DNA from 3 places in the Mesorhizobium sp. ESP-6-4 genome. Region 1 is predicted to be linked to each of the others. Evidence: predicted binding sites of a transcription regulator. Region 1 holds the regulator's gene; each other region holds the start of a gene.

Region 1 (9,844 bases):
ACGCACGACCGGCCGCAAGGTGCAGCTCGTCGGCATTGGCGGCCGCCACCTGCAGCAACTGGGGCTGACCCCACTCTTCGACGGCGGCGAGATCGCGCTGATGGGCTTCAGCGCGGTGCTGCGCGACCTGCCGCGGCTGATGCGCCGCATCAGCCAGACGGCGGCGATGATCGCGGCCGAGCGGCCCGATTGCCTGATCACCATCGACAGTCCGGACTTTTCGCTGCGTGTCGCAAAGAAGATCCGCGCAACGGCACCGGCCATTCCGATCGTCCATTATGTCTGCCCGAGCGTATGGGCCTGGCGGCCGGGCAGGGCGGTGGCGATGAAGCCCTATGTCGATCACATCCTCTGTATCCTGCCGTTCGAGGTGAAGGCGCTCGCTCGTCTTGGCGGACCGCCGGGCACTTATGTCGGCCATCGGTTGACGCAGGATCCGGGCGTGCTTGGCGCCGCCAAGGCGCAGAGGCAGCCGCGCGATCTCGCCGACGACCGCATCAAGACGGTGCTGGTGCTGCCCGGCTCGCGCCGTGGCGAGGTGCGGCGGCTGATCGAGCCCTTCGGCAAGGCGATGTCGGCGCTGCGCCAGCGCGGCCACCGCCTGCGCTTGCTGTTGCCGACGGTGCCGCATGTCGCCGAGCTGGTGAAGGCCTCGGTCGCGAGCTGGGACGACAAGCCGGAAATCATCACCGAGCCGGAGCGCAAATGGCAGGCCTTCGGCCAGGCCGATGCAGCGTTGATCGCCTCTGGGACGGTTTCGCTGGAACTGGCGCTCGCGGGCGTTCCGATGGTTTCCTGCTACAAGCTCGACCCGATCGCGCGCCAGCTTCTGCAGCATTTGGTGACGACGTGGTCGGCGCTGCTGCCCAATTTGATATCCGACCGCGCGCTGGTGCCGGAATTCTACGATCAGTATGTCCGGCCGGAGAACCTGGCGCGGCAGCTGGAAGCCCTGTTTGCCGACACCGGCATGCGCGCCTGGCAAAAGGCGGGCTTTGCCGAGATTGCCCGGCGCATGGCGACCGAGCGACCCTCGGGCGAGATCGCCGCCGAGGTGGTGATGGGGTGCATAAAGAGAGCGAATAGGGAGTAGCGAATAGCGAATAGGGTTGTGTCGGCTTTGCCGCTTTCCCCCATTCGCTACTCGCTATTTCGCTATTCGCTCAATTACCTTTTGGCAATCGGCACGTAATCGCGTTCCGTAGCGCCGGTGTAGAGCTGGCGCGGGCGGCCGATCTTCTGGTGCGGATCCTCGATCATTTCCTTCCACTGCGCGATCCAGCCGACGGTGCGGGCGACCGCGAACAGCACGGTGAACATGGTGGTGGGGAAGCCCAGCGCCTTCAGCGTGATGCCGGAATAGAAGTCGACATTCGGGTAGAGCTTCTTTTCGATGAAATACTCGTCGGTCAGCGCGATCTTTTCCAGCTCCATCGCGATGTCGAGCAGAGGATCGTCCTTGATGCCGAGCTCGCCCAGCACCTCATGCGCGGTCTTCTGCATGATCTTGGCGCGCGGATCGTAGTTCTTGTAGACGCGGTGGCCGAAGCCCATCAGCCGGAACGGGTCGTTCTTGTCCTTGGCGCGGGCGATGAACTCGGGGATATGGTCGACATGGCCGATCTCGCCCAGCATGTTGAGGGCCGCTTCGTTGGCGCCGCCATGCGCCGGACCCCACAGGCAGGCGATGCCGGCGGCGATGCAGGCGAACGGGTTGGCGCCCGACGAGCCGGCCAGGCGCACGGTCGAGGTCGAAGCGTTCTGCTCGTGGTCGGCGTGCAGGATGAAGATGCGGTCCATGGCGCGCGCCAGCACCGGATTGATCTTGTATTCCTCGCACGGCACGGCAAAGCACATGTGCAGGAAGTTGGCCGCGAAGCCGAGATCGTTCTTCGGGTAAATGAAGGGTTGGCCGATATGGTACTTATAGGCCATCGCCGCGATCGTCGGCATCTTGGCGATCAGGCGCATGGAGGCGACCATGCGCTGATACGGGTCCGAGATGTCGGTCGAGTCGTGATAGAAGGCCGACAGCGCGCCGACCACGCCGCACATCACCGCCATCGGATGCGCGTCGCGGCGGAAGCCGGTGAAGAAGCGCGACATCTGCTCATGCACCATCGTGTGGCGCGTCACGCGATAGTCGAAGTCGTCCTTCTGCGCCTTGGTCGGCAATTCGCCGTAGAGCAGCAGATAGCAGACCTCGAGGAAGTCGCCATGCTCGGCGAGCTGATCGATCGGGAAGCCGCGATGCAGCAGGATACCGGCATCGCCGTCGATGAAGGTGATCCCCGATTCGCAGCTCGCGGTGGAGGTGAAGCCGGGATCGTAAGTGAAGGCGCCGGTGGTGCTGTAGAGCGAACCGATGTCGATGACGTCCGGCCCGACCGTCCCGCTTCGCACCTTTAATTCGTGCGTCTTGCCGGCGAGCTCGAGCCTGGCGGCCGACTCGCGCTTTTTGCTGCCCGGTTCCGGTTTTGTCGCAGCTTCGCTCATTCTCAACTCCTTTTGTTCCTCATGCCGGCAAGGCAATTCCTGCAAACGACACGTCGAAGTCACCGGAATGCGCGAACTCGCCACCGCATTTTAGGAGGTGCGTGCCAGATTGGGCCAAGCCCAATGTTGCACTGCGAAACACACCTTTCAATGCCAATCTTCTTGGGCCAGCTCGCTCCTAATCGATTTGATCTCCAATGCGCGCGAGGCTTTCCTGACGGCCCAGCACCGCAAGCACGTCGAACACGCCGGGCGAGGTGGTGCGGCCGGTCAGCGCGGCTCTCAGGGGCTGCGCCACGGCGCCCAGCTTGTGCCCGCCGGCCCGCGCGAAGTCGCGGATCGAAGCCTCGGCCGAGGCGGCGTTCCAGTCGCCCTGAACAGAAGACAATGCGCCATGCGCGCCGCGCAGAATCGCGCGCGCATCCGCGTTGAGCAAGCCCGCCGCCTTCTCGTCCAACGGCAACGGCCGCTCGACGAACAGGAACGCCGCGCCGTCGATCAGTTCCACAAGAGTTTTCGCCCGCTCCTTGAGGCCGGGCATGGCGGCAAGCAGTTGCGCCTTGCGCCTGTCATCGAGCTTTGCCGCGAGCGCCGGGCCGCCTTCGAGATAAGGCAAGGTGGCGACGAAGATGTGGAACAGCGCCCGGTCCTCCATCTTGCGCATATGGACGCCGTTCAGCGCCTCGAGTTTGGCGAAGTCGAAGCGGGCCGCGCCCTTGTTGACGTCGCCGATGTCGAACCAGGCGATCATGTCCTTAATCGACATCACCTCGTCGTCGCCATGGCTCCAGCCGAGCCTGGCCAGATAGTTGAGCAGAGCCTCGGGCAGGTAGCCCATGGCGCGATATGCCTCGACGCCGAGCGCGCCGTGCCGCTTCGACAGCTTGGCGCCGTCGGCGCCGTGGATCAGCGGGATGTGCGACATCGATGGCACGTCCCAGCCCATGGCGTTGTAGATCACCGTCTGGCGCGCGGCATTGGTCAGGTGATCGTCGCCGCGGATGATGTGGGTGACGCCCATGTCGTGATCGTCGACGACGACGGCATGCATGTAGGTCGGGACGCCATCGGAACGCAGGATGATGAAGTCGTCGAGATCCTTGTTGGGGAAGCGCACCTCGCCCTGCACGCGGTCGTTGACGATCGTCACGCCCTCGGTCGGCGCCTTGATGCGGATCGCGCCCTTGACGCCTGCGGGCGCCTCGGATGGGCCGCGGTCGCGCCAATGGCCGTTGTAACGCGGCGGCAGGCCCTTGGCACGTGCGGCCTCGCGCATCGCCTCCAGCTCCGCCGGCGTCTCATAGCTGTAATAAGCCTTGCCCATGCGCACGAGCTGCTCCGCCACTTCGCGGTGACGCGGCGCGCGCTCGAACTGCGAGACGGCTTCGCCATCCCAGGAGAGGCCAAGCCAGGTCAGCCCGTCGAGAATGGCAGCCGTAGCGGCTTCGGTGGAGCGCTCGCGATCGGTATCCTCGATGCGCAGCAGCATCGTGCCGCCGGTGTGCTTGGCATAGAGCCAGTTGAACAGCGCCGTGCGCGCCCCGCCGATATGCAGGTAGCCTGTAGGCGAGGGGGCAAAACGGGTGACGACCTTGTCGGACATGGAACTCTCGAGGAAGCGCTGAAAAATGCATGTTTCGCGCAGACTTCCACGCGACCGGCGTTCATGTAGCATAGGCGGTCTGGGGCGCAAGGGGCAGACCCGATGGCTGGACGTGGCCGGGGCGCGGAGGAGGGCGGGGGAACGACAGCAGGCGTCAGCGAACGCCTGATGTTTGCTCATGCCGTGCCCGCTGAGGAAGCGCCGCTTTCGCTTCCGGCGCCGCGCCCGCCAGCTGAGCTTCTGCCGCCTGGCGGCGGCACGTTACCGCCAGCCTCGCCGACAGCCAATGTCGGCCGGATCCGCAGACAGCTTGGCCGCGTTTCGCTTCCCGCGTTGCGCCGAAGCATAGGCACAGCGGCCGCGACCGAGCTCGACCGCGGCGTCGGCTTCCTGCTGGTACCGGCGTTCCTGGCCGTCGGCGTGATCTGTTACTTCTCGCTGAGCGCCGAGCCGGACCTCTACAGGCCGCTTGCGGCGGTCGCCCTGATGGCGGTCTGCGCGGCGGTCTCGCGTTCCCGGCACAGAACGCATCTTGTCTTCATGGCGGCGTTTTTCTGCGCCTTGGGGTTTCTCGCGGCCAAGCTGGAGACCTGGCGGATGGCGACCCCGATGCTGGGTTCCGAAATCCAGACACGGCTGACGGGCCGCCTCGTCACCGCCGAGGCGATGGCCAACGGCCGTGTCCGGCTCACCATAGATCTGACATCCACGGAACGTCCGAAGCTGCGCTACGCGCCGGACCGCATCAGGCTGTCGGCGCGCAGGATCCCCTCCGGCATGGCGGCCGGGTCGATGCTGACCGGCTATGCCAAGCTGCTGCCGCCGACAGGTCCGGTTCGGCCGGACAGCTACGACTTTTCCTTCGACAGCTATTTTGCCGGCATCGGCGCCAGTGGCTTTTTCCTGGGCGATCCGAAACTTGTCGCGCCGACCCCCAGTGCGCCAACGGAGGTGCCGTTTGGCGCACGTGTGGCATCGGCCGTAGAAAACGCACGCGAGGGAATTGCCGACCACATCAGGAGCAGCATCGGCGGTTCCGAGGGCGAGATCGCGGCGGCGCTGATCGTCGGCGTTCGTGCCGGCATTCCGGACGAAATCAACGAGTCGATGCGGCGGACCGGCATCTACCACATCATTTCGATCTCCGGCCTGCATATGGCGCTGGTCGCCGGCACGATCATGGTCCTGCTACGCGGCACCTTCGCGCTGTTTCCGGATTTCTCGTCGCGCCGGCCGGTGAAGAAATATGCCGCTGGCATCGCGCTGGCGTCGATCGCCGCCTATCTCGTGATCTCCGGCATCGTGGTGGCGGCCGAGCGAAGCTTCATCATGCTTGGCGTGATGCTGGTCGCCGTGCTTTTCGACCGCGCGGCGCTGACCATGCGCAACCTGGCGATCTCTGCCATCGCCGTCATCCTGGTCTCGCCGCATGAAGTGGTCGGCCCGAGCTTCCAGATGTCCTTCGCCGCCACCGCCGCCCTGGTCGGCGCCTATGCCGGCTTTGCCGACTATCGCGCCGGCAAAACGACCGCGCCGCCGGCAAAGCGTTCGTTTCTCGGGCTTCTATCGCGAAAACTGGCAATTGGAGCGGGTGGCGCCGCCGTGACGTCGCTCATCGCGGGCAGCGCGACATTGTTGTTTGCCATCTGGCACTTCCAGCGGGTGTCGCCGCTCAGCCTGCTGGCCAATCTGGCGGTCATGCCGATCGTCTCATTGGTCGTCATGCCGTTCGCCGTGCTGAGCGCGCTGGCCATGCCCTTCGGCTTCGACGGCCCTTTCCTTTTTGTCATGGGCAAAGGCCTGACGGCGATGATCGCCATTTCGGCATGGATTTCCGAGCGCTCACCGGTCGACGCCGTTGGGCTGATCTCGATCCAGTCGGTGCTGCTGGCGACGGTCGCGCTGGTCATCGCGACCATGGCTACCACTTGGCTGAGGCTTGCCGCCGTACCTTTCGCGCTCGCTGCGCTGCTGGCCATTCCGCACGTCCGCACACCGGACGTGCTTATCTCGGAGGATGCGCATCTGGTGGCGATGCCGATCGGCGGCGGCGAGCTTGCCGTCAATCGCGAACGCTCCAACGAGTTCACCACCGACAACTGGAAACGGGCGCTGAAAGCCGAGGAGATCGTGCCGCCAGAAAGGTTCGCCAAAGATACGCTGGACATTGCCGATCCCGTCGACCTGCCGCCCGGCTCGCCCTTCTATTGCAGCGGCGATCTCTGCATCGGTCGGCATCCTTCCGGCGCGATCGTCGCGCTCGCCGAGACCCGCGACACCGCCCGGCCGGCCTGCGGCTTCGCCGACCTCATCGTCATCAACGACGCCACGGCCTATAACCCGTGCCGCGATCCGCGTGTGCTCGTCGTCACCAAGCGGCAGCTGGCGCGCGACGGCAGCGCCGCCGTTTTCTTCGATCCGCAATCGGCAACCGCGCGGCCAACCGTCCGCTACGCGGTCGTAGAACCATACCGACCCTGGCACGAGCAGCGGAAATACACGCGCGAGGCGAGGGGACTGGCGCCCTATAAGCAGCCGGAAAAACCAGCCGCCGCACCGGCCCAATAGATTGTCGTCCGGGCGAAGAAGGCCGGGCAGTTCTGCTCAGTAGCGGCGGATAAGTCCGACGAGCTTGCCCTGAACCTTGACCCGATCCGGTCCGAAGATCCGGGTCTCATAGGCCGGGTTGGCGGCCTCGAGCGCGATCGAGGCACCCTTGCGGCGGAAACGCTTAAGCGTCGCCTCCTCATCGTCGACCAGCGCCACCACGATCTCGCCCGGGCTTGCGGTGTTGGCATTGCGGATGATGACGGTGTCGCCGTCGAAGATGCCGGCCTCGATCATCGAGTCGCCCTTGACCTCCAACGCGTAATGCTCGCCGCCCATGATCATGTCCGGCGGCACCGAGATCGAATGCGTCTGGTGCTGGATAGCGTCAATCGGCACGCCGGCGGCGATGCGGCCCATCACCGGAATGGATACGGCCGCCGCGGCCTCGTCGTCATTGCTTGGCGTCGGGGTGCGCGATGGCGTCGTCGGCTTGACCTGGCGACTGAGATTGCCTTGGCCGCCCTGGATGACGCTCGGCGAAAACTTCTTCGCGGCATTCAGGCCAGGCGCGATCGAGTCGGGTAGGCGCAGCACTTCCAGCGCGCGCGCCCGGTTCGGCAGCCGGCGAATGAAGCCACGTTCCTCCAGCGCAGTGATCAGCCGGTGGATGCCGGACTTGGAGGCAAGGTCGAGCGCCTCCTTCATCTCATCGAATGATGGAGGAATCCCGCTCTCCTTCAGGCGTTCATGGATGAACATCAGGAGTTCATGTTGTTTGCGCGTCAGCATCGGCGGCCCCCACGGGTTCTGAAACCAGAATCAGAAAAACAAACCCAGAACAAACACTATCTGTTCCAGTTGTGTTCCGCAACCGTTTAAAGTTTAGTGAATTTGTTAAGGCTGCCGAAACAATGTCGCATCCGGTGATGCCCTGGCCGCCCCTTGTAGACAGCGGCATTGATTCCGCTCGATTTTGGAGCTTCGGTAAGCTGAAACAAGAGCGCCGACACGATCACGAAGCCGCGGATGGGATCACGTCGGCTCGTTCCGTAAGCGCGCGGCAGCGTGAACGAAACGAATCCAAAATGCCAACCTTGGCGAAGTTCCGGTCCGCAGTCTTCGCCGTCTATGGACCAGCTAACATAGGACCAAAGGTTCTTGCCCTGTCGCCGACGGTGGTGAGACAACCCCCTTGGCCAGATCGAAATGGAGGCGGCAGCACAATGAGGGGAATTCCTGATCTCGCCGAAGTCGAGGCGATGGATGCCGCGGATCCGCTGCGCGCCATGCGCGATCGCTTCGTCTTGCCGGAAGGCATCATATACCTCGACGGCAATTCGCTGGGCGCCGCTTCGGTGGACGCCTTCAGCGAGATCGAGACTGCCGCGAGGCAGGAATGGGCGCGGGATCTCATCCGCGCCTGGAACACCGCCGGCTGGTTCGATATGCCCATCGAGCTGGGTGACCAGCTAGGACGGCTGATCGGCGCGAAACCCGGCCAGACGGTCGTTTGCGACACGACTTCGATCAACATCTACAAGGTCCTGCATGCGGCACTTGCAATGCGGCCCGAGCGTTCGGTGATCGTTGCCGAGGGCGACAGCTTTCCGACCGACCTCTACATGGCGGAAGGCGTCGCATCGACGCGGCCCGGCACGGTGCTGCGGCTCGAAGGCACCGATGCCCCGACGATTGAGGAACTGGTTGACGATCGCGTCGCGGTCATCCTGGTCAACCACGTCAACTACAAATCCGGCCGGCTGCGCGACATGGCGGCGCTCACCCGCAAGGCTCATGAAGCCGGTGCGCTGATCGTCTGGGATCTCTGCCACACGGCGGGTGCGCTGCCGGTGGATCTCGACGGCTCGAATGCCGATTTCGCCATCGGCTGCACCTACAAGTATCTCAATGGCGGGCCGGGCTCGCCAGCCTTCATCTACGCCGCGAACCGCCATCACCGCGACATTCGCCAGCCGCTCAGCGGCTGGTGGGGCCATGCCCGGCCTTTCGCGTTCGAGCAGGGCTACGCTGCGGGCACGGGCATCCGGCGGTTCCTGTGCGGAACGCAGCCGGTGCTGTCGATGCGCGCGCTGAAAGGGGCGCTGGATCTCTGGAACGATGTCGACATGAGGGCCGTGCGGAGAAAAAGCGTCGCGCTGACGGACCTGTTCATCCGGCTTGTCGAGGCCAGATGCGGCGGCTTCGGTCTTGAGCTGGAGAGCCCGCGCTCAGGCGCTGAGCGCGGCAGCCAGGTCTCGTTCGCCCATTCAAATGGCTACCAGGTGATGCGCGCCTTGATCGAGCGCGGCGTGATCGGCGATTTCCGCGCGCCATCCACCATTCGTTTCGGCTTCACGCCGCTCTATGTCGGCTACCGCGATGTCTGGAATGCAGTCGAGGTGCTGCAGGACATCCTGCGCACTGGCGTCTGGCAAGACGCGCGCTTTGCCGTCAAAACAACCGTTACCTGACTTTGAATCGGCGATGCCGAACAAATGATCTGATCGCGGAGATACCGTTGCTGGGACATCGTATTGTCGACTGGGATGACGCCTATGCAAATGGCGCCAATATCGCCGGCGGCGACCGCTGGCCGGCGGCGTGGGATGGGCCGGCGCGGGCATTCCGCGAAAGGCTGCAGTCAGAGGGCAGGGCGCGGCTCGATGTTATCTACGGCGAAGCGCCGCGCAATCGCTTCGACCTGTTTCTCCCGTCTGCGGCGCCAAAGGGGCTCGTTGTGTTCATCCACGGCGGCTATTGGATGGAGTCGGACAAGAGCTCCTGGTCGCATCTGGCTGGAGGCGCGCTCGGCCGCGGCTTTGCCGTCGCCATGCCCTCCTACACGCTGTGCCCGCAGACCAGGATCAGCGGCATAGTCGGCGAGGCCGCGGCAGCGATCGAGAAGGCGGCGGCCATGGTCGATGGTCCGCTGATGCTGACCGGGCACTCGGCCGGCGGGCATCTCGCCAGCCGGATGGTGACCACGGTCTCACCGCTATCATCCGATGTGGCGCGGCGCATACGCCAGGTCGTTTCGATTTCAGGCCTGCACGACCTTCGGCCGCTGATGTTCACAGCGCTGAACGAGACCCTGAACATCGACGAGCCGGAAGCGCGGAGCGAAAGCCCGGCATTGTTGCGGCCTCGACAGGGAGCCTGCATCACCTGCTGGGCCGGCGGCGGCGAGCGTGCGGA
Region 2 (9,844 bases), on a different contig from region 1:
CGAGCTGCTGGTCGCCTTCCTGCAGGCCTATGTGTTCGCGGTGCTGACCTGCATGTATCTGAACGACGCCCTGCACCCGAGCCACTGATTTTCACCGGCGCCCCGGCGCCAGCTTACCCAACGTACCAACTTCAACGAACAGAGAAACCACAGGAGTTTTGAAATGGACGCAACTGCAGCAGCTGCTATCGGCGCTGGTATCGCCTGCATCGGCATGGGCGGCGCGGGCATCGGCCTCGGCAACATCTTCGGCAGCTACCTCTCGGGTGCGCTCCGCAACCCGTCGGCTGCCGACGGCCAGTTCGGCCGCCTGATCTTCGGCTTCGCCGTGACCGAAGCTCTGGGCATCTTCTCGCTCCTGATCGCTCTGCTCCTGGTCTTCAAATAAGAGCCGGCGCTGACGAAAGGGGCCGCATGGTGCGGCCCGTTCTAGGGACAGGGGAATGAGATGTTCGTGACATCTGCCTATGCGCAAGAAGCAGCGCCGGCCGCGGCCGAGGGGGATACGCATGCCGGCACTGCCGTGCCTGCCGCGGAGCATGAAGCGTTCCCGCCGTTCGATGCCAAAACCTTCCCGTCGCAGATCCTGTGGCTGGTCATCACCTTCGGGCTCTTTTACCTGTTCCTGAAGCGGGTTGTGATGCCGCGTCTTGGCGGCATCATCGATGTCCGCAACGACCGCATCACCCAGGACCTCGACCATGCCGCAAGGCTGAAGGGCGAGGCGGACGCCGCGGTTGCTGCCTATGAGCAGGAATTGGCGGAAGCCAAGGTCAACGCCAACAAGATCGGCCAGCAGGCGAACGACGCCGCCAAGGCGCAAGCCGAGGGCACGCGCAAGAAGCTCGAGGCCGAGCTTGAGAAGAAACTTGGCGAGGCCGAGGCGAGCATCGCCTCGATCAAGGCCAAGGCGATGAAGGAAGTCGGCACTATCGCCGAGGACACGACCTCGGCCATCGTCGAGGCGCTTGTCGGCGGCAAGGCCGACAAGGCCGAAATCGCGGCCGCGGTCAAATCCGCGAGCCGGTGAGGAGCGGGATCATGGACGCCACATCACTCGCCACGCTCTGGGCCACCATCGCCCTGATCATCTTCCTCGGCGCCGTCGTCTATCTGAGGGTGCCGGGCATGCTTGCCAAGTCGCTCGACGCCCGCGCGGCCAAGATCAGCAGCGAGCTCGAAGAGGCACGGCGCCTGCGCGAGGAGGCCCAGCAGCTGCTGCGCCAGTATCAGCAGAAGCGCAAGGAAGCCGAGAAGGAGGCCGCCGACATCGTCGCTGCCGCCAAACGCGAGGCTGACTTGCTTGCCTCCGAGGCGGCCAAGAAGACCGAGGACTATGTCGCCCGGCGCACCGCGCTTGCCGAGCAGAAGATCAGCCAGGCCGAGCGCGAGGCGGTCAGCGAAGTGCGCGCCACCGCCGTCGACATCGCCGTCGAAGCCGCCCGCACGCTGCTCGCCGCCAAGGTCGACGTCAAGACCGGCGCGGATCTGTTCAAGTCGGCGCTCAATGATGTGAAGGCCAAGCTGAACTGAGCTGACTTCGAAACTTCGAACTCAAAAGCTGCCTGGGCAACCCGGCGGCTTTTTTGTTGTTTGAAAAGGGAGCGCGGCGCCTGAACTGCTGATCTCCCCCCTTGTGGGGGAGATGCCCGGCAGGGCAGAGAGGGGCGCGAAGGATCGCGGCGTCTCATTCTGTGCGCTGGGTCGAGTGCAACTTTGCGAGAAGTTCGTGCTACTGGCTGACAGGCTGGCGGGACAGCGCCCCCCTCTGTCCTGCCGGACATCTCCCCCACGAGGGGAGATCAGCTAACTACTCCAGCCCGGCGAGGCTCTCTTCCTCTTCCGCCATCTCAACCCCACCCAACCGGAACGGCGCGAACGAGGCCCGGTGGAGCCGTGCCACCGGCCCATGCGCCTCGATCGCGGTGCGGTGGCGGACCGTCGCGTAACCCATATGCACTTCGAAGCCGTAGTGCTCGTGATGTCCGCCGCAGCCGCACATCATGCGGTCGCGCATCACCTTGGCGACGATCGAGGCGGCGGCGATCGATTGCGAGCGCTGGTCGCCCTTGATGAGTGCGCGGCCTTCGCAGGCGAGACCTGGCGGTATGTCGCGGCCGTCGGCCATGGCGAGCTTCGGCCGCAAGGACAGGCCGGCGGCGGCTCGGCGCATCGCTTCGAGGCTGGCCTTCAGGATGTTGCTTTTGTCGATGCCTTCGGCGCTGATCGAAGCCATCGAGATGCTGAGCGCCGAGCCGAGAATTTTGAGAAACAGCGCCTCGCGCTGCAAATGGGTGAGTCGCTTGGAATCGTCGAGGCCTTCGGGAATATTGGCGGGGTTGAGCACCACCGCGGCGGCCACCACCGGACCGGCGAGCGGACCGCGGCCGGCCTCGTCCATGCCGGCGACCGGCCACAGCCCGTCGGCTATCGCTTTCGTCTCGATCGAGAAGTCGGGCTTCTCGACCATTTCAAAGAGAAGCGGAGAATCGGAACGCGCGCGAGCCATGGTGCGGCGAGGTTCGCATCGGCTCCGATTCTCCGCAAGTCCTTCCGGGTCGGATGGGGCGTCGGACCGGGAAGGCACCGTCTCACAGCCGGGGGACAGGGGCCGGACGGAATTTCGAAACGAATGGCAATTCCAGACCGAAAATCGCTTTGCCTGGAAGTGCTTAGCGCCGGCCGCCATGGCCGGTGCTGGCGTCAAAGCAGCATCAGCTGCTCGCCGGCACTGGCGCCTGCGACGAATTGGTCGGTGCGAAGCTGCCGTCGCTCGACATTGAGGCCGAGCCGCTTGGCGGCGATCTCGAAGCGCCGGCCGATCTGCCAGGCATAGGGACCGGCGCCCTTCATGCGCTTGCCCCATTCGGAATCGTAATCCTTGCCGTCGCGCATCGAGCGGATAAGCGACATCACATGCCGGTAACGGTCGGGATAATGGCGCAACAGCCAGTCCTTGAAGATCGGCGCCACTTCGAGCGGCAGGCGCAGGATGACGTAGCCGGCCTCCCGCGCGCCGGCGGCTCTAGCCGAATCGAGGATGCGCTCCATCTCCGGATCGGTAAGCCCCGGAATAATCGGCGCCACCATCACCGACGCCGGGATGCCGGCGTCCGAAAGCTGCCTGATCGCCTCCAGCCGCTTCGTCGGCGTCGAGGCGCGTGGCTCCATCGTTCTCGCCAGCATGCGGTCGAGCGTCGTCACCGACAGCGCCACCTTGGCAAGGCCGCGCTCGGCCATGCGCGACAGGATGTCGATGTCGCGTGTCACCAGCGCCGACTTGGTGACGATGCCGACCGGATGGCCGCGCGCTTCCAGCACTTCCAGGATCTCGCGCATGATGCGGTATTGCTTCTCGATCGGCTGGTAGGGATCGGTGTTGGTGCCGATGGCGATCGTGCGCGGCTGGTAGCCCGGTTTCGACAATTCCCTGTCCAGCATGCGCGCGGCATCCGGCTTGGCGAACAGCTTCGATTCGAAATCGAGCCCCGGCGACAGGCCCATGAAGGCATGCGTCGGCCTGGCGAAGCAGTAGACGCAGCCATGCTCGCAGCCGCGATAGGGGTTGATCGAACGGTCGAAGGAGATGTCAGGCGACTCGTTGCGCGTGATGATGGTGCGCGGCTTTTCGACCTGCACTTCCGTCTTGAACGGCGGCAGTTCCTCCAGCGAGTTCCAGCCGTCGTCGAACACATGCCGGCTGATCGGCTCGAACCGGCCGGACGGATTGATCCCGGCCGAGCGGCCGCGATTGCGATCGGGCCGCACGCGCAAGCCGCTCTGCTCGATCATCGCGTTCGCCATCTCGGCTCGGCCTGCTCCGAAAGCGGCAATGTCGGCGCGCACGATCTGTTCCATTTTCGCCCTCTCCCAGGGACTGTCGGCAGGCTGTCGAATCGCTCTGTTCATGAAACTATTCCTATTTCGCCGAAGAGAACAAAGCAAGAACTTTTTCGCTTGAAGCGCGCAACTGGCGCATCGCCGCACTTTCCGCTATTCGGCTAAAATGCTCAGCGTCCTTATCGAAACCCGCAACGACGAAGAGGGGCTTGCCCGTACGCTCGCCTCGCTGGTCGGCGGCGCGGTCGAAGGCGTCGTGCGCGACGTGATCGTCTGCGATCAAGGCTCGACCGATCAGACGCACCGGGTGGCCGAGCATGCCGGCTGCCACTATGCGACCGGCGGGATCGGCGCCGGTATCGGCCAGGCCAAGGGCGACTGGCTGCTCCTGCTCGAGCCGGGGGCGCGGCTCGCCGAGGGCTGGATCGACGAAGTCGTGGCGCACACCGCGAAACAGACCATGCCGGCGCGCTTTTCACGCGCCCGCGCCAACCGTGCGCCTTTCCTGGCCAGGGTGTTCTCGAGCAATCGTGCGCTGGCCGAGGGGCTTGTCATCAGCAAGCGTCAGGCCTCGGCTCTGGCAAAGAGCGCGCGCAGCGCCGAAGCCCTGGCGCGCGGCCTGGCGACCAGAAGGCTGAACGCCGAAATCTGGATCGCGCCGCCGAAATGATGCCCCGCCGTGCCGGCCGGGCGCCTTAACTGAGCTTTACGAGGTGGGCTTGCCGCCGCGCCTGAGATGCTCGTCCAGCCGCGGCATGATCTCGACGAAGTTGCAGGGCATGTGCCGGTAGTCGAGCTGCGCCTTGATGATGCCGTCCCAGGCGTCCTTGCAGGCGCCGGGCGAGCCCGGCAGCACGAAGACGAAGGTGGCGTTGACGACGCCGCCTGTTGCCCGGCTCTGGATCGTCGAGGTTCCGATCTTGTCGTAGGAGATGCGGTGGAAGACTTCCGAAAAGCCGTCCATGCGCTTTTCGAAGATCGGCTCCAGCGCCTCCGGCGTCACGTCGCGGCCGGTGAAGCCGGTGCCGCCGGTGGTGATCACGACATCGATGTTTTCGTCCTTCGACCAGCCAAGCACCTTGTCGCGGATCTTGTCGCGGTCGTCGGTCACGATATCGCGCGCGGCAAGGCTGTGGCCGGCTTCCGCGATGCGGTCGGCCAGCGTCTGTCCGGATTTGTCGTCGGCGAGGCCGCGCGTGTCGGAGACGGTAAGCACGGCGATGCGCACCGGAATGAAGGGCCGGCTTTCGTCAAGCTTCGCCATTGCTCACCTCCATGCTGCGCGTCGCGGCAACGAACCAGTCGGGGTGGCGGGCGCGGATCTCGATCGCCGCGCGTTTTGCAACATTGCCGGTCTCGAACAGGCCGAAACAGGTGGCGCCCGAGCCGGACATGCGCGCGAAGGCGGCGTCGGCTTTTTTCAGTGCCTTGAGCGCCTCGCCGATCGCAGGTTCGATCGAACGCGCGGCAGGCTCAAGATCGTTGCGCGTCGTCTCCAACCAGTTGCGGATCGTGTGGAAGTCGAAGCGCTTCGGCAGCGGCGGCAGCGCCTCGCTGTCGCGGCTGGAGAGCGCTTTGAACACGTCCGGCGTCGAGACCGCGATGCCCGGATTGACCAGCACCAGGCCAAGCGCAGGAAAGGCGGATAGCGGCGAGACTTCATCGCCGATACCGCGTGCGATCAGCGGCTTTGATTTGAGGCACATCGGCAGGTCGGCACCGAGCGAAAGCCCGATCCGGGCCAGCGAATTGTCGTCGATATCGAGCTTCCAGAGCCGCGCCAGAGCGTTAAGCGCGGCCGCCGCGTCGCTCGAGCCGCCGCCGACTCCGGAGGCGATGGGCAGGTTCTTCTCCAGCCGGATGGCGACCGGCGATCCCTGTTGCATGCCGGCTTCCCGGCGCAAGGCATCGCGCGCCTTCACCACCAGATTGTCGCCGTCGAGCGGCAGCCCGGCGGCATAACGGCCGGATACCGAGAATTCATCCTGCTCGGCCCGCTCGATCTCGAGCCGGTCGCCGAAGCGGGTGAAGACGGCAAGGCTGTCGATGAGATGGTAGCCGTCGGCGCGCTGTCCGATGACATGCAGCGCCAGGTTGATCTTGGCAGGCGCAAGCCACGTCCGGACCTCTGTGCCGGGCTCCAGGATGTCGGCTGCTGGCGAGATGGGATCAGTCCTTGGCGAGACGATATTCGCCGGTCTTGGGGTCCTTGACCAGCGTGCCCGTCGTGCCGTTCGCCGCCTGTCTTTCGGTACGCCGGATCTTGGCCGTCACGCGTTCGGCCTCGCGCACGAAAGCGCGGTAGCCAAAGTAAGCGGCGGCGCCGACAACGGCGAAGAAAATGATCTGCGGCATCTCTAAAACTCCTCCCGCGTCCTCGCGGCAAGGCCGGCCGAATGGGTCGGTCAAGCGGCCATGCTAGCCGCATTCATGGCTTTTTCAAAGCCCGAAGCGCGCCCATAGCGCGCGCTCTTCCGCCGCATCGAGCACGCCTCTGGCGGCGGCCGCCGCGATGTCCGGCGCCGAAACGCGCGAGCCGAACAGGCCGAAACGGCCGAACAGACCGCGCGGCGCGGTGATCAGCTTGAGCTGCGTCTTTTCGCCGAAACGGGTCTTGAGCACGCTGCGCATATCGCCCAGCGCATCGACAAGGCCGAGCTCGAGGCCGCGCTTGGCGGTCCAGAACAGGCCGGTGAACAGGTCCGGGTCGTCCTTGAGCTTGCTGCCGCGCCGTTCCTTGACGAGGTCGATGAAGGTCTCGTGCACTTCGAGCTGCAGCGCCTTCAGCCGTTCGACGTCCTCCTCCTTCTCGGGCTTGAACGGATCGAGCACGGCCTTGTTCTGGCCGGCGGTGTGGACGCGCCGCTCGACGCCGATCTTCTTCATCAGCTCCGGGAAGCCGAAAGAGGCCGAGACCACGCCGATCGAGCCGACGATCGAGGACGGGTCGGCGAAGATCTCGTCGCCGGCAACCGCGATCATGTAGCCGCCCGAGGCCGCCACGTCCTCGACGAAGACCAGCACCTTCTTGTTCTTTTCCGCCGCTAGGTCGCGGATGCGCTTGAAGATCAGCCGCGACTGCACCGCTGAGCCGCCCGGCGAATTGATCGAGATGGCGACCGCCGGCGCGTCGAAGCTGAACGCCTTTTCGATCAGGCCGGCCGTCGAGGCGAGCGACAGGCTCGGCCGGAACTGGCCTCCGCCCGCCATGATGGGACCTTGCAGCCGGATGACCGGAATGGTGACGACTGTCGAGCGCCAGGATTTCGGCAGCAGGCGGTTGAAAAGGCGTTTCACGAACGATTGTCTCCGGACAAAAGGCAAAGGAGCAAGATGAGATCAGGTCGGTTGGTCTGTTTCACGGGCGCAGCGTCATCCTGCTTGGGCATGTAAGGAACTCGCCGGCCAACGGCAATGCCGCATCGCCAGCCAGCGCATGTCGCGCAAAAGTGTGCAGCGGTTTTGCGAAAAAGACATGCATAAAACAAAAACTTGAAGCGCGTCGCTAAAATCCATTTCAACGCGACGCGCTTCAAGGATCAATCGCCGAACAGCGATGCTAGGCCGTTGTTGATCATTTCCGTCCGCTCCGCCGGCCCGTTGCCGGACGGCCCGTGCAAGATGAGCGGCGGGCGGATCGACAGTTTTCCGCGCGCGCCGAGCACCGCCCTGACGACGATGCGGATCGCCGCCGCATCCGGCCGCGGATGCACGCACAGCAACTCGGCATCGCCGAAGCGTCCTTCGATCGCGTTCAGGATGGCAACCAACTGCTCGGGCCGCGCGATGACGGCCAGCCCGCCGCGCGGCCTGGCGACGGCGGCGGCGCTCCTGATCCAGCGCTCGAACAGGCCGTCCTCCGCCACATGCGCCTCTCTGCGCAACGCGTCGGGCGTCGAGCGATCCTCGGCCGCGTTGAACGGCGGGTTCATGATGACGAAGTCGAAGGAGTTGTCGGCAAGCCCGGCCTCGGTCCGCGCTCGACCGGTCAGCGTCACGTCGGCGGTCAGCACCGAGGCGCGGTCGCCGAGATGGCCATTCCCGGGATGCGAAAGCGTGGCAGTGGCGAACCCGGCCATTTCGGCGGAGCGCTCGACGAGCACGGCCTGTGCCGCTGGGCAGCGCGACAGCACGGCAAGGGCGGCGGCGCCGGCGCCCGCGCCGAAGTCGGCGAGCCGGCCGGAAAAGCCGGACGGCACGGCGGCCGCCAGCATCATGGCGTCCATGCCGGCGCGATGACCGCCGCGGCTCGGCTGCACCAGCCAGAAGCGCCCGCGATGGAAGGCATCGATCGTGTGAGCCGGCGTATCCGGGACGGGGGCGGTGCTGGCTCCCATTATTTTTTGCGGATCTCGTTCTCGATGCCGGCATCCTTGAGGATGCGCCGTGCGGCATCGACCTTTTCGGCATCGACCATCACGCGCCGCGGCAGGATGCCGAGCGAACCGTCGAGCACGCTCATATTCTGGTCGGCGACGAAACAGGCGATGCCGGCGTCGCGCATCAGCGATTCGACAAAGGAGATGACGACGGCGTCGTTAGTGCGGACAAGCTCGATCATGAAACGAAAATCGCAGGTTGTGGCGTTCGTGTAAACGTGCGCGTGGACACTCCGTCGGCGGAGCCGCGCTAATTCGCCTCTTGCCGTGCCCGGTTGCACCGCCCTAGAGTCGGCGAGGGACCAAGGGTGCGTCAGATTGACGGGAGTTGTCGTGGTGGGTGTCGTTCTCAACATCGAAGGCAAGCGGGAACCCGCTTCCATCAAGGATTTGATCGATCTGACAGCCGCCGATATGGGGCGGGTCAACGAGCTGATCCTGTCCAAGGCCGGCTCCGACGTCGAAATGATCCCGGAGATCGCCAATCATCTGATCTCCTCCGGCGGCAAGCGGCTCAGGCCCATGCTCACGCTCGCCGCCGCGCAGATGTTCGGCTATTCCGGCGAAGGCCATGTCAAGCTCGCGACCGCCGTCGAATTCATGCACACGGCGACGCTTCTGCATGACGACGTGGTCGACGAGAGCGCGCTGCGCCGCGGCAAGAAGACGGCGCGCATGATCTGGGGCAACCAGGCGAGCGTGCTCGTCGGCGATTTCCTGCTCGGCCAGGCTTTCCGCATGATGGTCGAGGTCGGCTCGCTGGAAGCGCTGGACATCCTGTCGGCCGCAGCCTCCATCATTGCCGAGGGCGAGGTCATGCAGCTGGCCGCCGCCAAGAACCTCGAGACCACCGAGGACGAGCATTTCGCCGTCATCAAGGCCAAGACGGCGGCGCTGTTCTCGGCCGCCGCCGAAGTCGGGCCGGTCATCGCCCAGGCCTCGCGCACCGATCGCGCCGCGCTTCGTTCCTACGGCATGAATCTCGGCCTTGCCTTCCAGCTCATCGACGACGCGCTGGACTATGGCGGCTCGAGCAAGGATCTCGGCAAGAATGTCGGCGACGATTTCCGCGAGGGCAAGGTGACGCTGCCGGTGATCCTCGCCTACCGGCGCGGCACCAAGGCCGAGCGCACCTTCTGGAAGCGCGCCATCGAGGACAACGTCGCTGACGATGCCGGGCTTGAAAAGGCTATCGGACTGATGGCCCGCCACGGCGCCATCGCCGATACGATCGGCCGCGCCCGCCATTTCGGCGAGATCGCCCGCGACGCGCTGGCGCCGCTGGAGGCGACGCCGCAGAAGTCGGCTTTGATCGACGTGATCGATTTCTGCATCAGCCGCGTCAACTGAGCCCGCGGATCCGGCACATTTGGGTCCGCCGGGAAGGGCGCCTGTGAATCCCGCGCCGGCCGTCTCGACAAACGGCGGTCCGGCAAATTATCTATAAAATATGGCCAGCAAAGAAGACACGATCGCCGTCCGCATCAGCAAGGAACTGGCGGACCGCATCATTTCGGGCGCCATCGAGCCCGGCTCGCGGCTGCGCCAGGACCATGTCGCCCAGGAATTCAACACCAGCCATGTGCCCGTGCGCGAGGCCTTCCGGCGCCTGGAGGCTCAAGGAT
Region 3 (9,844 bases), on a different contig from region 1:
CTGGAAATCGATGACGAACAGTTCCAGCTTGTGACCCGCAACTTCCTGCTCGTCGATCGCCACGATCTGGCCGACGCCATGCGCCGGATAGACGATGAATTCGCCGGTCTTGAACCCGTGACGAGCCGCGTTGGACTTCTTCTGCGGGGTGATCGTTGCCATTACGCCCTGAACTCCTTAAGTTGTGCAGCCGGCATCATGCCGGCTCGAACCCACGAGGTCGGCAAAGCCGACCGTTAGCCGCGCAACAGGATGAACCCACCGGAAAAGCCAAGGGCCGGCATATCGCACGAATGCGACCGCCTGCCCCAGATCGCTCTGGTCCGGATCTAAAAGCTCACCTTTCAGTGATTTGGGGCGTTAGCGCCATAAATCGACGTTGTGTCACCGGCATGTTTCGTTGATGTAACACAAAAAGTCGGAAGAATCAAGGTTTTGCTGCATTCGCTAACGCCAAGCGGCAGCGCTGCCCGTCAAGACAGCAATTGTATCGGTCCGGTTACGCCGCGTCATGCCGGTATTCCCGGCCGCTATATCAATCGCCTTCGCCGGGCTCCGCCGAGAAATATTTCTCGAACTTGCCGGTCTCGCCGTCGAAGGTCTTGGCGTCCGCCGGCGGCTCCTTCTTGGCGGTGATATTGGGCCACTTCTCGGCGTATTCGGAATTGATCTGCAACCATTTGTCGAGGCCGCCCTCGGTGTCCGGCTTGATCGCGTCGGCCGGGCATTCGGGCTCGCAGACGCCGCAGTCGATGCACTCGTCAGGATGGATGACGAGCATGTTCTCGCCCTCGTAGAAACAGTCGACCGGACAGACCTCGATGCAGTCCATATATTTGCATTTGATGCAATTGTCGGTCACGACATAGGTCATTGCAGGCTCCGGAACGTCCCATTTTGCTGGGCTTTTCGGCTGAGGTAACGCCTTTGCCCGCAGCATGCAAGGGCAGGGATTGCAGGCGCAGCCGGTGTCGCGGAATGGAATTCCAGCCGGAAAGCTTCGGCCAAGTCCTCCAGCCCAACCGTTGCGCAGTTTTCCTGGAATTGCTGCAGCCGTGCCGCGGCCCGGCTATATCTCAGTCGTCGCCGAGCAGCCGGTCGGTCTGCCGCCGCTCGCGTTTGGTCGGGCGGCCGCTGCCGGCCTCGCGCAAGGCTGGAACGGCGTCCGGAACCGCCTCGCCTTTGGGTGTCGGCGCCGGCGACATGTCCTCGTAAAGCAGCCGCGCCTCGTCGGCCGGGCCGCGCCTGGCGCCACAGTTCAGCACCTTCCAGACGAGGATACGGCGCTCGAGCATGATGGTGAGCACGTCGCCAGGCTTGACCAGATCCGACGCCTGCGCTGCTTTGTCGCGATTGATGCGGACGCGTCCCGCGACGACGACCTTTGCCGCCAAGGACCGCGACTTCACCGCGCGCGAGAAGAACAGCCATTTGTCGATGCGTTGACGGCCTTCTCCAACCATCGCGGCTAGCTTTGGTAGAGCATGATCTTATCCGAAAACCGGTTCCCACTTTTCGCTGACGCGGTCCTTCGGTTCGGGATCATGCTGGTTCTTTGATGGAGCATGATCTCGCCCGAAAACCGGGTCCCACTTTTCGGGATCATGCTCGAACCTATTTCTTCAGCTGGTCGCGCAAGGCGGCGAGCTTGGCGAAGGGCGAATCCGGATCGAAGCGCTGCGGGCGTTCCTCGCGCGGCTTGCCCTGGAAGGCTGGCTTGCCGCCCGGGGCGTTGCCCTTGCCGTCCTGCCTGCCGCCCTTCCAGTCCGGCCGGCCGTCGCGGCGTTCGCCTTGCGGCTTGCCTTCGCGCCGTTCAGCGCCCTCACGCCGGTCGCCCGTCTCGGGCCTCGGCTTGAACTTCGAGCGGTCGAAGCGCGGCTTGCCGGCGCCTTCGCGCTGCTCGCGGCGGCCTTCCTGGGCGGGCCGGTCGCCGGGCTGACCGCTTGCGGCGCCTGCCTCGCGTGCGGGCTGGGCGCCGCGCGGGCGATTGTCGCGACGGTTGTCGTGGCGATGGCGCGGACGCTGATGGTCGAAACGCGCCTGGCGCCACAGGAGTACAGGTTTTGGTTCCTCGGCTTCGGCTGGCGCCTCGCCGCCGGCACTATCCTCCACCTGGTGGTGGGGGGAGGTAAGAGCGTCGGCGCTTTCGGCCGACTCGGGCGCTGCCGCAATGTCCACCGCTGCGGCATCTTCCACCGCTGCTGCCTCTTCCGTAACCTCGGCCGGAGCTTCTGCCGGCTCTACCGTGGCAGGGTCCGCTGCCACTTCCGCGACGGCTTCAGCCGGAGCTTCGGTGGCAGCCGGCTCCGAGCCCTCGACCGTTGCCTCCGCGACCGTATCAGTTGCCGCGGCTTGTGCCTCTGCCTCCCGCGCGGCGCGCACGGCATTATCCGCGGCGAGCTTGGCCGCGGCCGCTTCGCGGGCGGCGTCGTCCAGCGCGTCGAGCTTCGCCTTAACCTCGGCGGCCGGCTTGGCCTCCGAGCGATAGCCGAGACCTTTCAAGATCTCCTCCATGTCATCGGCCGTGGCGCCGAGGATCGACATCATCGGCGGCGTCACCATGAAGGCGTGACCGTCATAGGCGCCGTCCGGACGCTGGCCGAGGCCGGGCTTCCAGTTGGTCGCCGGGCGGATGAGGTCGGCAAGCCGCTCGAGGATATCGACGCGCACGGCGCGGCGGCCGAGATTGCGGTAGCCGGCGAGCTTGTAGAAGGTCTTGTCGAAGGTCGGGTCGATGACGACCGAGGTGCGGCCGGAAGCCAGCGCATGCACCACATCACCGAAGCCGGGCTTGTCCTTGCCGTCGTTCTTCAGCGCCCACAGCAACGTCACCAGGCCAGCCGGCGCCGGCTTGATCAGCGCCGGCACGAAGACATGGTAGGCGCCGAAGCGGACGCCGAGGCGGCGAAGCGCTGCGCGGCCTTCCTGGTCGAGCGACTTCATCTCCTCCGCGATGTCGCGGCGATTGATCAGGCCGAAATGCTCGACCAGCTGGAAGGCGATGCCGCGCGCGATGCCGGCGAGCTGGTCGGCATTCTTCAGGTCGACCAGCGGCTTCAAAAGCGTTTCGATCTGGAAATTGACGAAACGCTCGGCGCGCGCCGCGACCTTGTCGCGGGCGGGGCCGGTCAGCTGCTCGTCGGCAAGCAGAACCAGGCGCGGCTTCAGCGCCTCATCGGCGGCGACCAGCGTGCCGATCGGCGCGCCGATCCAGCGCAGGACACCGTCCGAGCCCAATGCCAGGTCGCCATTGGCGCAGGCGGCAAAGCGCTCGGCGCGCTGCTCGAACTCGGCCGCGAGCGCCTTCTGAGCGGCGGTGCGCACCGCCTTGGCGTCCTCGCCGCCGGCGCTCTGGTCGGCGGTGAAGCGGAACCCCTGCAACTCGCCGACGTGATGGCCTTCGACGAGGACGGTTCCGGACGGGCTGATTTCGGCTTCAGGCATGGTATTTTCTCTAAGGCGCCGCATGAGGACGGAAGTCCTGCGGTCTACGAAGCGTTTCGTCAACCGCTCATGCAGCGCATCCGACAATCTGTCTTCGATTTCGCGCGCCTTTTCCTGCCAGTGTAGCTGATCGGCCAGCCAGCCGGGGCGGTTGGAGACGAAAGTCCAAGTGCGGATCTGCGCGATCCGGTGCGACAGCGTGTCGATATCGCCTTCCGTCGTGTCGGCGCGCCGCACCTGCTCGGCCATGTAATTCTCATCGACATGGCCGTGACGCGCAAGGTCCATATAGATCGAGGCGATAAGATCGGCATGCTGTGCCGGCGCGATCTTGCGATAGTCGGGGAGCGCGCAGGCTTCCCAAAGAAGCGCCACGCGCTCCTTGCCGGTGGCCAAGCCGCGGATGTCGCCGTCGCGCGATAGCTGCTCCAGCGCCTGCGCATCCACCGCCGGCAACGCGCGGGTCAGCCCTTCGACAGGCGCATTGGCCTCGATCGAGCGCTTCAGCGCATCGAGGCTGGAAAAGTCGAAATCGGCGGTGCGCCACTGCAGCACCTTCACCGGATCGAAATCGTGTCCCTCGATCTTGGCGACCAGTTCCTCGTCGAATGGGTCGACCTGGCCGGTGACGCCGAACGTTCCGTCGCGCAGGTGCCGGCCGGCGCGGCCGGCGATCTGGCCAAGCTCGGCGGCGGTCAGGTTGCGGTATTGATAGCCGTCGAACTTGCGGTTCTGAGCGAAGGCGACGTGATCGAGGTCGAGGTTCAGGCCCATGCCGATGGCGTCGGTGGCGACGAGATAGTCGACATCGCCGGACTGGAAGATCTCCACCTGAGCGTTTCGGGTACGCGGGGAAAGAGCGCCGAGCACGACGGCAGCACCCCCCTGCTGGCGGCGGATCAGCTCGGCGATCGCATAGACCTCGTCGGCCGAGAAGGCGACGATCGCCGTGCGCCGCGGCAACCGGGTGAGCTTCTTCGAGCCGGCATAGGCAAGGTGCGACAGCCGCGGCCGCGTCACCACCGACACGCCCTTCAACAGGCGCTGCAGGATGCCATGCATGGTGGCCGCGCCCAGGAGCAGCGTCTCCTGGCGGCCGCGCAGATGCAGGATGCGATCGGTGAAGATATGGCCGCGCTCGAGATCGCCGGCGAGCTGCACCTCGTCGATGGCGACGAAGGCGGCGTCGGTCTCGCGCGGCATCGCCTCGACGGTGCAGACCGAATATTTCGCGCCGGCAGGCACGATCTTCTCCTCGCCGGTGATCAGCGCCACCTTATGGGCGCCGACCTTCTCGCAGACGCGCGCATAGACTTCGCGGGCGAGCAGCCTCAGCGGTAGGCCGATGACACCGGTTTCATGCGCGACCATGCGCTCGATGGCGAGATGCGTCTTGCCGGTGTTGGTCGGGCCCAGCACGGCCGTCACGTCGCGGCCCGAAAGGATCAGCGGGTGGGAGTGTTTCGGCTGGATGTTCATCGGCTCGGATTAAGGTTTCTGCCGCCCGTAGTCTGAAGCACGGCGCTGCCGCCGCGTGTGACAGGCGACACATAGGGACTTCGGGCGTGAAGCGAAAGCGGAATGTTCCCTCGCGAACTGGCTATGCCGGAGGGAGCAGCCAAAATCGGCCGCTTGTTAACAGCTGGAACGAGTCTGGAACGAATCAGCGACGAATCGGTGACTCGTTCTGATTCAGGGTTTGTTCACGGCTATATGTGGATTTTTTGACGGTGAGTCTCACCACATGCTGAATCGCCGAATTGGCCCAATTCCTGCTTGGCCTCTGCCGGATGCGAAGCGCCGTTAACCTTTGCCGGGCAATGGTCAGACCCGAGCTGAGCGCAGACTTCAAGTTTATGAAATTGTTGACTTTTCTTAATCGCCTTTAACGAGTTCGGTGACGTTTGCATCGTCCACTGTTAACTTTCCGGCCAAAGCCGGAACGAATCGGCGACGAATCAGCGATCTGGCGGTTTTCCCGGTTTGTTCACCCCTAGATATGGTGTTATCCACAGCTCGCCCACCGAGGATTCACAGCTTGTCGCAGCGGTTATGCACAGAGCGTGGCTGCGGCCGTTAACTTTTGCGTGCCGAATTGAGGCAAGGTGTCGCGCCGGCCTGCCGGCGAACAAAAAAGGCGGCTCCGGTGCCGGAGCCGCCTTTGGCGGTAAATGGTGTCGGGCGACCTACTGGGGTGTCAGGCGAAATACTGACCGCCATTGGCGGTGATGGTCGAGCCGGTGATGAAGCCGGCTTCGTCGGAAGCCAGGAAGACGACGCAGCGCGCGATCTCTTCCGGCTCGCCGAGGCGACCGACCGGGATCTGAGCGATGATCGACTCCCGTACTTTTTCCGGCACGGCCATGACCATGTCGGTGGCGATGTAGCCGGGGCAGACGACATTGACGGTAATGCCGGCGCGAGCCCCCTCTTGAGCCAGCGCCTTGGTGAAGCCGATATCGCCGGCTTTCGAGGCCGAATAATTGACCTGGCCCATCTGACCCTTCTGGCCGTTGATCGAGGAAATGGTGATGACGCGGCCGAACTTGCGGTCGCGCATGCCGCTCCACAAAGGATGCGTCATGTTGAAGACGCCGGACAGGTTGGTGTCGATCACTTCCTTCCACTGTGCGGGCGTCATCTTGTGGAACATGGTGTCGCGAGTAATGCCGGCATTGTTGACCAGCACGGAGACCGGGCCGAGATCGGCCTCCACCTGCTTGATGCCTGCGGCGCAGGCCTCGTAGTCGGCGACGGACCATTTGTAGACGGGGATACCTGTCTCGGCCTTGAATTTCTGGGCCGCCTCGTCATTGCCGGCATAGTTCGCCGCGACCGAATAGCCGGCGGTCTTCAAGGCGACCGATATCGCCGCGCCGATGCCGCGTGTTCCGCCCGTGACGATTGCTACTTTGGTCATGTGTGCTCCTCCCTGTTGATCGGAGGAGCGAGTAGGGAGTAGCGAATAGCGAGTAGGGGATTGAAGCCTGCTGCGCCGACGCCGTTTTCCCTATTCGCTACTCCCTATTCGTTATTCGCTCAGTTCAGCGCTTCCACGCACATTGCAACGCCCATGCCGCCGCCGATGCACAGCGTGGCAAGGCCCTTCTTGGCGCCGCGGCGACGCATCTCGTAGACCAGCGTGTTGAAGACGCGGGCGCCCGAAGCGCCGATCGGATGGCCGATGGCGATGGCGCCGCCGTTGACGTTGACGATCGAGGGATCCCAGCCCATGCCCTTGTTGACGGCGCAGGCCTGCGCGGCGAACGCCTCGTTGGCCTCGACGAGGTCGAGGTCCTTGACCGACCAGCCGGCCTTCTCCAGCGCCCGCTTCGAAGCGGGAATAGGCCCCGTGCCCATGATTGCCGGATCGACGCCGGCGGTCGCCCAGGCGGCGATGCGCACCAGCGGGGTGATGCCGCGCCGCGCGGCCTCGGCTTCGGTCATCAGCAGCGCGCCGGCGGCGCCGTCATTGATGCCCGACGCGTTGGCGGCGGTGACCGTACCGTCCTTGTCGAAAGCGGGCTTCAGCTTGGTCATGGCGTCGAGCGTCGCGCCGTGCCGGATGTACTCGTCCTGGTCGACTGTTGTGTCGCCCTTCTTGCCCTTGATGGTGAAGGCGACGATCTCGTCCTTGAACTTGCCGGCCTTCTGTGCAGCCTCCGCCTTGTTCTGCGAGGCGAGCGCGAACTCGTCCTGGGCTTCGCGGGTGATCTGGAACTGACGGGCGACGTTCTCGGCGGTGTTGCCCATATGGTAGCCATTGAAGGCATCCCACAGGCCGTCCTTGATCATGGTGTCAATCATCTTGTAATCGCCCATCTTGACGCCGGCGCGCAGGTGCTCGGCATGCGGCGACATCGACATCGATTCCTGGCCTCCGGCAACGATCACCTTGGCGTCGCCGGTGGCGATCTGCTGCATGCCGAGCGCGATGGCGCGCAGGCCCGAGCCGCAAACCTGATTGAGGCCCCAGGCCGTGGTCTCCTTCGGCAGGCCGGCATTGATCGAGGCCTGGCGAGCCGGATTCTGTCCCTGCGCGGCGGTCAGCACCTGGCCGAGGATGACCTCGTCGACTTCCGCCGCCTCGACATTCGCGCGCGCCAGCAATTCCCTGATGACGACGGCGCCGAGCTCATGTGCCGGCGTGGCGGCGAAACTGCCGTTGAAGGATCCGACCGCGGTGCGAGCGGCGCTGGCGACGACGATGGAATTGGAAGCGGACATTTTCTTCTCCAGACTTCGAGGTGTCGTGTTCTAGGCTATCCTTGAAGACTTTCTTGCCGGTTCAGGCAGCCGAGTCAAACCGGAAATGGGCATGGCCGCCATGCGCGGCAAGCAGGGCGCGCGCCGGTTGTGGCAACATGACGTTGACCGCGCGGCGAATTTTGTCATGCCCTGCAGCATTAATTGATGCCGCAGTGCACAAACCGCTTGGAATTGTGAGGCTTTTGCGCGTATCCTCGATAAAGGGCGCAATCGTTACCGGCCGCTTACTCCTAGAGGTGCCGGTGTCCTGGGGAGGATACGGATGGCCGCAAAAGACGACCCGATCGTCATCAAGAAGTATGCCAATCGCCGGCTCTACAATACCGGCACGAGCACCTATGTGACGCTCGAGGACTTGGCCGAGATGGTCAAGAAGGGTGAGGAGTTCACGGTCCAGGACGCAAAGACCGGCGACGACATCACGCACCCGGTGCTGACGCAGATCATCTTCGAGCTGGAGAACAAGGACGGGCAGAACATGCTGCCGATCCCGTTCCTGCGCCAACTCATCTCCTTCTACGGCGATCAGATGCAGATGATCGTGCCGAGCTTCCTCGAACAATCGATGATCGCCTTCTCCAAGGAGCAGGAGCGGTTTCGCGAGCAGCTCAAGGGTACCTTCGGGAAAACGCCGATCGACATGATGAAGACGCCGATCAAGGCGCTCGAGGAACAGACGCGACGCAATGTCGAGATGTTCCAGAACGCCATGCGCATGTTCACGCCGTTCCCGCCCGCCGGCGGCAATTCAGCGCCGGCCGCCGAGCCCGCGAAGAAGGAAGAGAAGGGCGACGATCTGCAGGAATTGAAGGCGCAGATTGCGGCGATGCAGCGCAAGCTGGACACGATGTCCTGACGGGTGTGCCGATATTCAGGTGAGGCCGGCCTGCGAACGGCGGCTTCCTGCGCTTCCGGTGCTCACGTACTTCAAGTACGCTCCGCTCCGGTTCTCGGAAGCCATCGTTCTCGACTCGGCCTGACCTGAATCTCGACACACCCTATCGCGTTTCACCTAAAGGCGAAGCGCCAAGCGCTTCACCTTAGGCATCATCGGCCGCCACTAAGTCCCGACCGACCCGTCGTAACGGGCGCGGGGCCTGATCGGCCTGTTGCTGGTCACCTGTTCGACGGCATGGGCCGTCCAACCGACGCTGCGGCCGAGCGCGAACAGGCGGAACGGCGCATCGGCCGGCAGGCTGAGGCTGCGCGTCATCGCGGCCAGCGCAAAATCGATGTTCGGATGCAGCCCGGTCGCGGCGAGCACGGCGTCGCGAAGATGGACGATCCCGTCATCGATCTCCAGGTCGGGCAGCAGCGCTTGCGCGCGCGGATCGCCTTCCGGGTAGAGCGGGTGGCCGAAGCTTGGCAGCGGCCGGTCATGAGCGAGCCAGCGTGCAATCGCCTCGTCCGGACCCAGCCGCCCGGCATCCTCGACAAGCGTGATCGCCGCCGCGCCGGCGCCGCCATGGCGCGGGCCGGTCAGCGTCGCAAGGCCTGCGAGCAGGCAGGCGGCGATCGGCGCGCCGGTGGAGGCCGCGACGCGGGCGGCGAAGGTCGAGGCGTTGAGCTCGTGATCGGCCAAAAGCACCAGCGCCTTGCGGATGAGATCGGCGCCGGCGGCTTCGACCGACCAGCCCTGCGCCAGCCTGATATGCACGGGTTCGGAGCCCGACGACGCACCGAGCGCGGTTGCCAGCGCGCTGGTCGCGGCGGCGCCGTCCTGCTGCAGCATCGCCGGCCTGCGTCCGAGCGATGACCAGCCTCCGGCGGCGAGCGCCGAAAGCCTGGCGAAGGCGGTGGGCGTGCCGCTTTGCCGGGCGGCCGAAGGGGTCAACGCGGCGAACGATACCGGACGGGCGGAAGCCCATAGCAGTTCGGCGGTCTCCTCGAGCGTCGCCGTCGCCGAAAGCTCCACCGCGTCCCTGCCGCGATAGATGAGACGACCATGCAGCACCGTGGAGATTGACGTGGGAATCGCCGGCTCGCCCCAGGCGATGGCGCTTTCGGCGATTGCCTGCGGGCTCCTTCCGCGGTCGCGGCGCGTGGCGAGCGCGGCGATGTCGTCGGCGCGGTACCGGCTGCGGCGCGGGTCTGCTTCGTCCGGCTTCATGCCGATGCGGCCGCGGCTGAC

What was found. Region 1 encodes LexA, which represses DNA repair genes until DNA is damaged. Its sites were predicted from a motif close to TGTTCNNNNTGTGTTCNG; they were not measured.
Region 2: the regulator LexA is predicted to act here: its motif matches at 3,933-3,950, upstream of LB523_RS05180 (PA0069 family radical SAM protein).
Region 3: the regulator LexA is predicted to act here: its motif matches at 5,088-5,105, upstream of LB523_RS08680 (helicase-related protein).

Annotation. Positions count from the first base shown of each region.
Region 1 is NZ_JAIUGS010000010.1:42,518-52,361, forward strand. Features, by position in the region: gene lpxB (lipid-A-disaccharide synthase) at 1-1,093, shown strand, start outside; gene gltA (citrate synthase) at 1,168-2,496, opposite strand; gene gltX (glutamate--tRNA ligase) at 2,675-4,099, opposite strand; gene LB523_RS18890 (ComEC/Rec2 family competence protein) at 4,202-6,667, shown strand; gene lexA (transcriptional repressor LexA) at 6,704-7,438, opposite strand; gene kynU (kynureninase) at 7,873-9,120, shown strand; gene LB523_RS18905 (alpha/beta hydrolase) at 9,168-9,844, shown strand, end outside.
Region 2 is NZ_JAIUGS010000002.1:302,291-312,134, forward strand. Features, by position in the region: gene LB523_RS05155 (F0F1 ATP synthase subunit A) at 1-88, shown strand, start outside; gene LB523_RS05160 (F0F1 ATP synthase subunit C) at 164-388, shown strand; gene LB523_RS05165 (F0F1 ATP synthase subunit B) at 449-1,030, shown strand; gene LB523_RS05170 (F0F1 ATP synthase subunit B) at 1,042-1,533, shown strand; gene LB523_RS05175 (ribonuclease HII) at 1,811-2,509, opposite strand; gene LB523_RS05180 (PA0069 family radical SAM protein) at 2,704-3,858, opposite strand; gene LB523_RS05185 (glycosyltransferase) at 4,007-4,510, shown strand; gene moaB (molybdenum cofactor biosynthesis protein B) at 4,547-5,104, opposite strand; gene LB523_RS05195 (4-(cytidine 5'-diphospho)-2-C-methyl-D-erythritol kinase) at 5,091-5,984, opposite strand; gene LB523_RS05200 (NfeD family protein) at 6,010-6,195, opposite strand; gene LB523_RS05205 (S49 family peptidase) at 6,280-7,137, opposite strand; gene LB523_RS05210 (tRNA1(Val) (adenine(37)-N6)-methyltransferase) at 7,380-8,177, opposite strand; gene LB523_RS05215 (DUF2007 domain-containing protein) at 8,177-8,401, opposite strand; gene LB523_RS05220 (polyprenyl synthetase family protein) at 8,556-9,569, shown strand; gene LB523_RS05225 (GntR family transcriptional regulator) at 9,670-9,844, shown strand, end outside.
Region 3 is NZ_JAIUGS010000003.1:320,656-330,499, forward strand. Features, by position in the region: gene LB523_RS08665 (CarD family transcriptional regulator) at 1-162, opposite strand, end outside; gene fdxA (ferredoxin FdxA) at 536-874, opposite strand; gene LB523_RS08675 (RNA-binding S4 domain-containing protein) at 1,077-1,463, opposite strand; gene LB523_RS08680 (helicase-related protein) at 1,615-4,923, opposite strand; gene LB523_RS08685 (beta-ketoacyl-ACP reductase) at 5,642-6,364, opposite strand; gene LB523_RS08690 (acetyl-CoA C-acetyltransferase) at 6,484-7,671, opposite strand; gene phaR (polyhydroxyalkanoate synthesis repressor PhaR) at 7,976-8,569, shown strand; gene LB523_RS08700 (citrate synthase family protein) at 8,774-9,844, opposite strand, start outside.